Regions from separate parts of the Asanoa sp. NPDC049475 genome, predicted to be linked through region 1. Evidence: predicted binding sites of a transcription regulator. Region 1 holds the regulator's gene; each other region holds the start of a gene.

Region 1 (3,272 bases):
AGCAGATCGCGAACCGGGGAACTACTTGATCATGTTGACGCTCATGGGGTAGCGGTAGAGCTGCCCCTCGTTGGCCTTGACGCCCGCCACGATGCCGAAGATCACCTGGAGCACCAGGACGATCACGCTGGGGATGAAGAGCAGGCACCAGCTCACGAACACCAGCACGAACGCGATGATCGACCAGAGCAGCTGGAAGTTCAGCGCCGCGACGGCGTGCGCCCGGACCGTCGGCGACTGCTGACCCTTGGCCAGGTAGGCGACCAGCGGGCCCACGAAGCCGAGCACGCCGAGGCTGACGAACGCGCCGAGCGCGCCGCCGAAGTGCGCGACCATCGCCCAGGTCTTCTCTTCACTGTTGGCGAAGCCCGCCGGGGCCGCGCCACCGTAGTAACCGCCCTGGGGCGGGTAGCCGCCGCCCTGTGGTGGGTAGCCACCGCCCTGGGGCGGGTAGCCGCCACCCTGCGGGGGATAGCCACCGCCCTGGGGCGGGTAGCCACCACCCGGCGGCGGGTAGCCACCGGCGGGCGGGTAGGCGCCGCCACCCGAGGTAGGCGGCGGGTAGGCGCCGCCACCCGAGGTGGGAGGCGGTGCGGAGTTGGGATCCGGGTAGCCCTCGCCGGGCGGCCGGGGTGGCTCAGTCATGCCTGCACCGTAGGGGTATCGATCAACCCGCGCCAGATGGGAGTTCTGACTTGTTCTGGACAGCTTGGCCACGGCAAACACCGATCATCGCCAGGCGGACGGGTGCGTCGTAGACTGGCACTCGCTACAGTCGAGTGCCAAAGGGCGCAAGGGGGTGACGCATGGCTCTCGATGACCGCAAGCTCGACGTGCTGCGGGCGATCGTCGAGGACTACGTCGCCACCCAGGAACCGGTCGGCAGCAAGTCCCTCGTCGAGCGCCACCAGCTGGGCGTTTCCCCCGCCACGGTGCGCAACGACATGGCGGTGCTCGAGGACGAGGGTTACATCCGGCAGCCGCACACCAGCGCCGGCCGGGTGCCGACCGACCGGGGCTACCGGCTCTTCGTCGACCGGCTCTCGACGGTCAAGCCGCTGAGCCCGGCGGAGCGCCGGGCGATCGAGCGGTTCCTGGTGGGCGCGGTCGACCTCGACGACGTGGTGCACCGCACAGTGCGGCTGCTCGCCCAGATCACCCGTCAGGTGGCGGTCGTCCAATACCCCAGCCTGGCCCGCTCGACGGTTCGCCACCTCGAGCTGGTGCCGATCTCCACCACGCGGCTGATGGTCGTGATGATCGCCAACACGGGGCGGGTCGAGCAACGCCAGGTGGAACTGCCGGCGCCGCTCGACGAGAGCCAGGTCACCACCCTGCGTCGGCTGACCAACGAGAAGCTCTGTGGCAGCAAGCTCTCCGACACGCCGCCACTGGTGCAGGCGCTGGTCGACGAGGCTCCCCAGGAGCTGCGCGCGGCCACCGTCGCCCTGTCGACGGTGCTGCTGGAGACGCTGGTCGAGCGGCACGAGGAGCGGGTCGCGCTGGCCGGCACGGCCAACCTGACCCGCGGCGGGCTGCTCGACTTCCAGGGCTCGCTGCGCCCGATCCTCGAGGCGCTTGAGGAGGAGGTCATCCTCCTCAAGCTGATCGGCGAGGTGGAGCCGATAACCCGGGTCCGGATCGGCGACGAGAACGAGATCGACAACCTCCGCGGCACCTCGATCGTGAGCACCGGCTACGGCCCCGGCGTCACGATCGTGGGTGGCCTGGGTGTGCTCGGACCCACTCGGATGGACTACCCCGGCACCATCGCGACCGTGCGCGCCGTGGCACGCTACGTAGGCGAGATGCTGGCCCAGAACTGACACCACCCCCCACCTGATCACCGGCGGCCGGCACAAGCGAGACGACATGAGGACTCAGAACACAGTGGCCAGGGATTACTACGGGATTCTCGGCGTCGCCCGAGACGCCAGCGACGACGAGATCAAGCGCGCCTACCGCAAGCTGGCGCGTCAGTACCACCCGGACGTCAACCCCGATCCCGCGGCGGCCGAGAAGTTCAAGGAGATCAACGCCGCGTACGAGGTGCTCTCGGACGACCAGAAGCGGCAGATCGTCGACCTGGGCGGCGACCCGCTCGCCCCGGGCGGCGGTGGGCCGGGTGGTGGCCCGGGTGCCGGCCCGTTCGTCGGCTTCCAGGACATCATGGACGCGTTCTTCGGCGCGGCCGGCGGCGGCGGAGCGCGTGGCCCGCGCCCGCGCACCCGGCCCGGCGCCGACGCGATCCTGCGGCTCGAGCTCGACCTGCTGGAGACCGCGTTCGGCGTCGAGGCGCCGATCACCGTCGACACCGCTGTGCTCTGCACCACCTGTGCCGGCGCCGGCACCGCGGCCGGCACCCACCTGGCCACCTGCGAGACCTGTGGCGGCCGCGGCGAGGTGCAGTCGGTCCAGCGCACGTTCCTCGGCCAGGTCGTCTCGTCCCGCCCGTGCACCGTCTGCCAGGGCTACGGCACGGTCATCCCGCACCCCTGCCCGACCTGCGCCGGTGACGGCCGCGTGCGCACCCGCCGCTCGCTGACCGTGAAGATCCCGGCCGGCGTCGAGGACGGCATGCGCATCCGGCTCGCCCAGCAGGGCGAGGTCGGTCCGGGCGGCGGCACGGCCGGCGACCTCTACGTCGAGATCCACGAGCGGCCGCACGACGTCTACTCCCGCAAGGGCGACGACCTGCACTGCCGGGTCACCGTGCCGATGACGGCGGCGGCGCTCGGCACCCGACTGACCATCAAGACGCTCGACAGCGAGGAGACGGTCGACGTCAAGCCGGGCACCCAGCCCAACTCGACCCTGCGGCTGCGCGCCCGCGGCGTGCCGCACCTGCGCGGCGCCGGGCGTGGCGACCTCTACGTGCACCTCGACGTGCGCACCCCGGCCAAGCTGACCGCCGACCAGGAGCGCGTGCTGCGCGAGTTCTCCCGGTCCCGGGGCGAAGAGGTGGCCGAGCTGACCAAGCAGGGCGGCTTCTTCTCCCGGGTGCGCGACGCGTTCAACGGACACTGACGCCTTGCGTCCAACAGCACAGTGAGCAGATCTCAGTTTTTGGTCGACGCGCTGCCTAACGGCGACGAGTTCGTGCTCGACGGCCCTGAGGGACGGCATGCCGCCGCCGTGCAACGGATCGGCCCCGGCGAGGAGCTGCTCCTCGCCGACGGCCGGGGCGCGACGGCGGAGGCGGTGGTCACGGGTGCCGGCAAGAACAGCCTGACCCTGACGATCCGATCCCGGGCGTACGAGTCGGCGCCCGA
Region 2 (3,272 bases), on a different contig from region 1:
GGCCGGCGTTCTCGGCGATCCAGCGCAGCGGCTCGACGAGTGCCTTGCGGACGATCGCGACGCCGGTCTTCTGGTCGCCGGTCAGGCCCAGGTCGCCGTCGAGCACGGAGACGATCTGCACCAGGGCGGCGCCGCCGCCGGGCACGGTGCCCTCCTCGACCGCGGCCTTGGTCGCCGCGATGGCGTCCTCGATGCGGTGCTTGCGCTCCTTGAGCTCCACCTCGGTGGCGCCGCCGGCCTTGATCACCGCGATGCCGCCGGACAGCTTGGCCAGCCGCTCGGCCAGCTTCTCCTTGTCCCAGTCGGAGTCGGAGGCCTCGATCTCCTTGCGGATCTGGGAGACCCGCTCGGAGACCTCGGTGCTGCTGCCGCCGCCGTCGATGACGGTGGTGTTGTCCTTGTCGATGACGACGCGCCGGGCGGTGCCGAGCTGGTCGATGCCGACCTGGTCGAGCTTGTAGCCGAGCTCCGGAGCGATCACCTCGCCGCCGGTCAGGATCGCCATGTCCTGGAGCATCGCCTTGCGGCGGTCACCGAAGCCCGGCGCCTTGACGGCGGCGATCTTCAGCGTCTTGCGCACCGCGTTGACCGCGAGCGTCGCGAGCGCCTGGCCCTCGACGTCCTCGGCCACGAGCAGCAGCGGCTTGCCGGCCTGGACGACCTTCTCCAGCAGCGGCAGCAGCTCCTCGACCGCGGAGATCTTCTGGGTGGTGATCAGGATGTACGGCTCGTCGAGCACCGCCTCCTGCGCCTCCGCGTCGGTCACGAAGTGCGGGGAGATGAAGCCCTTGTCGAACTGCAGACCCTCCGTCACCTCGAGCTCGGTGGCCAGCGTCGAGCCTTCCTCGACGGTGATGACACCGTCGCGGCCGACCTTCTCCATCGCCTCGGAGATCAGCTCGCCGATGGTGGCGTCCTGGGCCGAGATGGTGGCGACGTTGGCGATGGAGCCCTTGGTGTCGACGTCGGCGGCCTTGCCCAGCAGGGCCTCGGACACCGCGTTGGCGGCGGCGTCGATGCCGCGCTTGAGGTCGCTCGGGCTCGCGCCGGCGGCGACGTTGCGGAGGCCCTCGCGGACCATGGCCTGGGCCAGCACCGTCGCGGTGGTGGTGCCGTCACCAGCCACGTCGTTGGTCTTGGTCGCCACCTCCTTGACGAGCTGCGCACCCAGGTTCTCGTACGGGTTGGTGAGCTCGATCTCCTTGGCGATGGTCACACCATCGTTGGTGATCGTCGGAGCGCCGAACTTCTTGTCGAGGACGACGTTGCGCCCGCGCGGGCCGAGGGTGACCTTGACCGTGTCCGCGAGGGTGTTGACGCCGTGCTCGAGCAGGTGTCGCGCGTCGTCCGAGAAGCTCAGGATCTTCGCCATTTAAGTCCCTTCAAACGCACGGTGCCCCGGCCCGGGCAGAACCGGTCCGGGGCACCACGCACTTCAGCTTGTGATCAGTTACTTCTCGATGACCGCGAGGACGTCGCGGGCGGAGAGCACCAGGTACTCCTCGCCGGCGTACTTGACCTCGGTGCCGCCGTACTTCGAGTAGATCACCGTGTCGCCGACCTTGACGTCAACCGGAACGCGGTTGCCGTTGTCGTCGACCCGGCCCGGGCCGACGGCCTTGACGGTGCCCTCTTGCGGCTTCTCCTTGGCGGTGTCGGGGATCACGATGCCCGACGCCGTGGTCGTCTCAGCCTCGTTGGCCTGGACGAGAATCCGGTCCTCGAGAGGCTTGATCGCAACCTTGGTCGCGGTAGTCACGGGCATACCCTCCTGGGGTATCAGGTTCGTAGCCGGCCGAGAATCCGACCGGCGCCAATTTGCCTCATGCCACCAGGGCGGGACCGTCGTCGCGGGTGCCGGACCTGCCTGGCGTTGTTGGCACCCTCAGACTGAGAGTGCTAATCGCAGGTTATTCCGCGACTAGCACTCCGTCAAGGAGAGTGCCAGCTCGCCACACCCGGGAGAATCACTTCGTGGACCTGCACGACCTGCGTACCCCCGACGGCGAAGCCGCCCTGGCAGCGGCGACCGACCTGGTCGGTGGCGACCCGCTCGCCGCAGCCGCCGCGCTGCGCTCGGCGGGTGTGCCGCCCGACCTCGCGGCCGCCGCACTCACCCAGGCCACGCTACGCCGGCAGGCGGTGGCCAAGTTCGGTGCCTCGGCGAGCGACATGTACTTCACCCGGGCGGGGCTCGAACAGGCGACCCGGTCGGTGGTGGCCGACCGGCGGGCTTCGCGGTTGGTGGCCGCTGGGGTTCGGTCCCTCGCCGACCTGGGCTGCGGGATCGGCGCCGACTCGCTGGCCGCGGCTCGGGCCGGGATCCGGGTCGTCGGCGTCGAGATCGACCCGGCCACGGCGGAGGTCGCGGCCGCGAACGGCACCGGCCTGTTCTCGGTGGTGCGGGCCGATGCCACCACCTTCGACGTCAGTGGGTTCGACGCGGTCTTCTGCGATCCGGCCCGGCGCCAGGCCGGTGGGCGGCGGGTGTTCGACCCGGCGGCGTACTCGCCGTCCTGGGATTTCGTCGCCGACCTGGCGGCCCGCTCTCCCCGGGTGGCGGTCAAGGTGGCGCCGGGTTTCGACCACTCCCGGGTGCCGCCGGGCGCGGAGACCGAGCTGGTCAGTGTCGACCGGGATGTGGTCGAGGCCACCCTGTGGTGCGGCCTGCTGGCCTCGGTGCCCCGCCGGGCGACGGTGATCCGCGCGGGGGTGGCATCGGCGCTGACCGGCTCGGGCACCGTGGCGGCACCGGTCGGCCCGGTCGGCGGTTACCTCTACGACCCCGACGGCGCGGTGGTCCGGGCAGGCCTGGTCGCCGAGTTCGCCGCGACCGTGGATGGGCGGTTGGGCGACCCGACCATCGCGTACGTGTGGACCGACTCGCCGGCACCGACCCCATTCGGCCGCTGTTTCGCGGTGACCGACGTGCTGCCGTTCTCCCTGAAGCGGCTGCGGGCGGAACTGCGCTCCAGGGACGTCGGCACGGTGGAGATCCTCAAGCGGGGCTCGGCGCTGGACCCGGCCCAGTTCCGCCGGGACCTGCGGTTGCGGGGACGGGCCTCGATCTCGCTGCTGCTGACCCGGGTGGCGGGTGCGCAGGTGGCAGTGCTCGCGACACCGATAACCTTCGAAGGTGGCCAAGAAAGCGCAGGGAACGCCGGCGACGGTGGTGTTGACCCGCGAGAAGGTCCCGTTCACGACGCACCCCTATGACGTGGACCCGAAGACGTCGGGCTACGGCGAGGCGGTGGCGGCGGCGCTGGGCCTGG
Region 3 (3,272 bases), on a different contig from region 1:
GCCCAAGCCGTCGTCGACGGAACCGAACAGATCCCACCAGCGACGGCCGGCAGCCCGCCCCGCTGATTGCCCTCGACGCGGCGGCAACAACTGTCTACTTTGGACGCCGGCGAGGCATCGCGCAACCTCTGAAGCCGGTCCTGCCCCTACCGCCGGCTTGCTCTACTGCGGCTGCGCCAACGGCTGCCGGAGCGCCGGGTCCGTCCACCGCGTCCCCGAACGGCCCCGACCAGCAGGAACAAAACCACGGCTCCGATGATCGCGGTGATCCAGGTGCTCAGGTTGAAGAAGCTGTCCAGCGTCTGTAAACCGAGCAGTTCCTTCGCCAGGAACCCGCCGAGCAGGGCACCGGCGATCCCGATTACGGCGGCCAGCAGTAGGCCGGTCTTCTTTCCGGTGAGGTATTCGGCGATGAGGCCGGCGACGGCACCGAGCACGATCCAGGCGACAACGCCCATGACGCTCTCCTTGATGGCGGGCCGATGTCCCAAAGCAGGGCGGCCCTTCTGCCGGGTCTCCGCATCGACCGATCTCTAAACGCCAGTCGCGTCACGAAACGACGGCAAACACCGATGCGTTCGCTGAGCCGATGCCGGCCAGCCGAGGGCTCGATCGCCGGGACACCGCAATCCCGGTACGCCAGATCGCGGCTGGCACATGCACCGCACCAGGGTCGGACATGTGTACGATGAAGACATTCCGGAATCGACGCCCCGACCCTGAGGTGCCCGCCATACCGGCCTCACCCCCAAGGGTTCGTCATGTCCAACGACCTACGCCACACCGGAAACGCACCGGCTGACCCGAACACCAGCGGGCCGCCACAGCCCCCGGCCACCCCGCCGGCGAGGTCGCCCACGGGTCGCGTGCCGCGTACCCGAACCGGGGCCGCCTGGCTCGGGATCTGCGTCGCCACGCCGGGCGGCAGTCGCATCGGGATCTGGGCCATGCCGCGATGGCGCTGACCGGATGGACGGGTTTGGCCGGACCGTCGTTTGCATTCCGGGGTGTTCGGTGCTGCACTGTCCTTAGCACTCGCCTGACGCGAGTGCCAACCGAAATGGGATGGGACCCCCGGGAGGGGGACCGTAGCAGCGGTCATCGCAGGTCGGCCCGAGCAGGGTGCTGCACGTGGGCACGACGACGTTGAGGGATTCACGCAGATGACCAAGTTGATCGCTTTCGGTGAAGAGGCCCGTCGTGGCCTGGAGCGCGGCATGAACGTCCTCGCCGACACGGTGAAGGTGACGCTGGGCCCGAGGGGCCGCAATGTCGTGCTCGGCGGCAAGTGGGGCGCGCCGGTGATCACCAACGACGGGGTGAGCATCGCCAAGGAGATCGAGCTCGACGACCCGCACGAGAAGTTGGGCGCCCAGCTGGTCAAGGAGGTCGCGAAGAAGACCGACGACGTGGCCGGGGACGGCACGACGACGGCCACCGTGTTGGCGCAGGCGTTGGTACGCGAAGGGCTGCGCAACGTCGCCGCCGGGGCCAACCCGATCGCGCTCAAACGTGGCATCGAGGAAGCCGTCGCCGCGGTGACCGAGGCACTGGGCCACCAGGCGCGAGACGTCCAGACCAGGGAACAGATCGCCGCCACGGCGACCATCTCCTCGGGCGACGCGACGGTCGGTGACCTGATCGCCGAGGCGATGGACAAGGTCGGCAAGGACGGCGTCATCACCGTCGAGGAGAGCAACACCTTCGGCCTCGAGCTCGAGCTCACCGAAGGCATGCGCCTCGACCACGGCTACCTCTCGCCCTACTTCGTCACCGACCTCGAGCGGATGGAGACCGTACTCGACGATCCGTACCTCCTGATCGTCGACGGCAGGATCGCGAACCTGACCGACCTGCTACCGATCCTGGAGAAGGTCATGCGGACGGGTAAGCCGCTGGCGATCATCGCCGAGGACGTCGAGGGCGAGGCCTTGGCGACCCTGCTGGTCAACAAGATCCAGGGCAGCTTCACATCGGTGGCCGTCAAGGCGCCTGGATTCGGGGACCGGCGCAAGGCCATGCTGGCCGACCTCGCCGTTTTGACCGGCGGCCAGGTCGTCAGCCAGACGCTCGGGATCACCCTGCACACCGTCGGGCTGGAAAGCCTGGGCCGGGCTCGCACGATCGTCGCCGCCGAGGGCGAGACGACCATCGTGGACGGCGGCGGTGACGCCGAGCAGATCGCTGGTCGGGTCGCCCAACTGCGTTTCGAGATCGACAAGAGCGACTCCGACTACGACCGGGAGAAGTTGCAGGAGCGGCTGGCAAAGCTGGCCGGCGGCGTCGCGGTGATCAAAGTCGGCGCGGCAACCGAGGTCGAGCTCAAGGAGCGAAAGCACCGCATCGAGGACGCCGTGCGCAACGCCAAGGCGGCCATCGAGGAAGGCTTGCTGCCGGGGGGCGGGGTGGCCCTGGCCAACGCCGCCGACACCGTGTTCGACAAGCTCGACCTGACCGGCGACGAAGCCACCGGCGCGAACATCGTGCGGGTAGCGCTGACAGCGCCGCTGCGACAGATCGCCGTCAACGCCGGCCTCGAAGGCGGCGTCGCCGTCGAGAAGATCAGGTCACTCCCGGCGGGGTACGGCCTCAACGCCGTCACCGGTGAGTACGTCGACATGGTCGAGGCAGGCATCGTCGAACCGGCTAAGGTCACCCGATCCGCGCTGCAGAACGCGGCCTCGATCGCCGCGCTGTTCCTCACCACCGAGGTGCTCATCGCCGACAAGCCGGCGAAGCTAGGATCATGACACGCCAGATGTCCGCACGAGAAGGCACTGGAGCTGCCGTCTGAATTGGCACACGTGGTCACGTCGGCTGGACGACGACGGCAGTCGATAGCACGAATGCCGGTGGTAGTGCCGGCAAACCGCTGTGGCTCTACCCGCATCTGTCCGGGGAGCTCGGGCCCTGCAAATCGCCATCGCCCTCGCCAACCCGATCATCGGACTCGCCGTCCGTCGCCAGTTCTATCCAGCGGTGGATGACTACGTCGCCGCTGGGGCACCTGAGGGGCCACGCATGATCGCCGAGCGCCCGAGACTACTTCGCGCACGGTCTCAGGCGCGCCCGTTGACCCCAGACCGCGAACCCCACACCACCGCTGGCGAAATACTGACGCACGCGGACGCGGCGGCGGCCGTCCGCATGTGCGACGGTTGACAGCGTGACCACCCCCGAGCGGATCGGGTCCTACACCATCGAGCGGCCGCTCGGTGCCGGCTCGTTCGCCATGGTGTGGTTAGGGCACGACGCCTCGCTCGGCGCGCGGG

The links. The regulator HrcA, encoded in region 1, represses chaperone genes, less so after heat shock. The targets are predictions, from matches to a motif close to GGTTNGCACNCTCNNNNNGAGNGTGCNAACC.
Region 2: the regulator HrcA is predicted to act here: its motif matches at 1,875-1,905, upstream of groES (co-chaperone GroES).
Region 3: the regulator HrcA is predicted to act here: its motif matches at 1,027-1,057, upstream of groL (chaperonin GroEL).

What each region holds. Positions count from the first base shown of each region.
Region 1 covers NZ_JBFAPY010000006.1:43,787-47,058, reverse strand. The annotation lists gene AB0J88_RS24270 (DUF4870 domain-containing protein) at 22-645, opposite strand; gene hrcA (heat-inducible transcriptional repressor HrcA) at 807-1,826, shown strand; gene dnaJ (molecular chaperone DnaJ) at 1,891-3,027, shown strand; gene AB0J88_RS24255 (16S rRNA (uracil(1498)-N(3))-methyltransferase) at 3,049-3,272, shown strand, end outside.
Region 2 covers NZ_JBFAPY010000003.1:261,598-264,869, forward strand. The annotation lists gene groL (chaperonin GroEL) at 1-1,372, opposite strand, end outside; gene groES (co-chaperone GroES) at 1,451-1,765, opposite strand; partial or broken gene AB0J88_RS12315 (methyltransferase domain-containing protein) at 1,975-3,114, shown strand; gene ybaK (Cys-tRNA(Pro) deacylase) at 3,137-3,272, shown strand, end outside.
Region 3 covers NZ_JBFAPY010000005.1:9,604-12,875, forward strand. The annotation lists gene AB0J88_RS20020 (GAF and ANTAR domain-containing protein) at 1-66, shown strand, start outside; gene AB0J88_RS20025 (GlsB/YeaQ/YmgE family stress response membrane protein) at 147-458, opposite strand; gene groL (chaperonin GroEL) at 1,164-2,750, shown strand; gene AB0J88_RS20035 (serine/threonine-protein kinase) at 3,167-3,272, shown strand, end outside.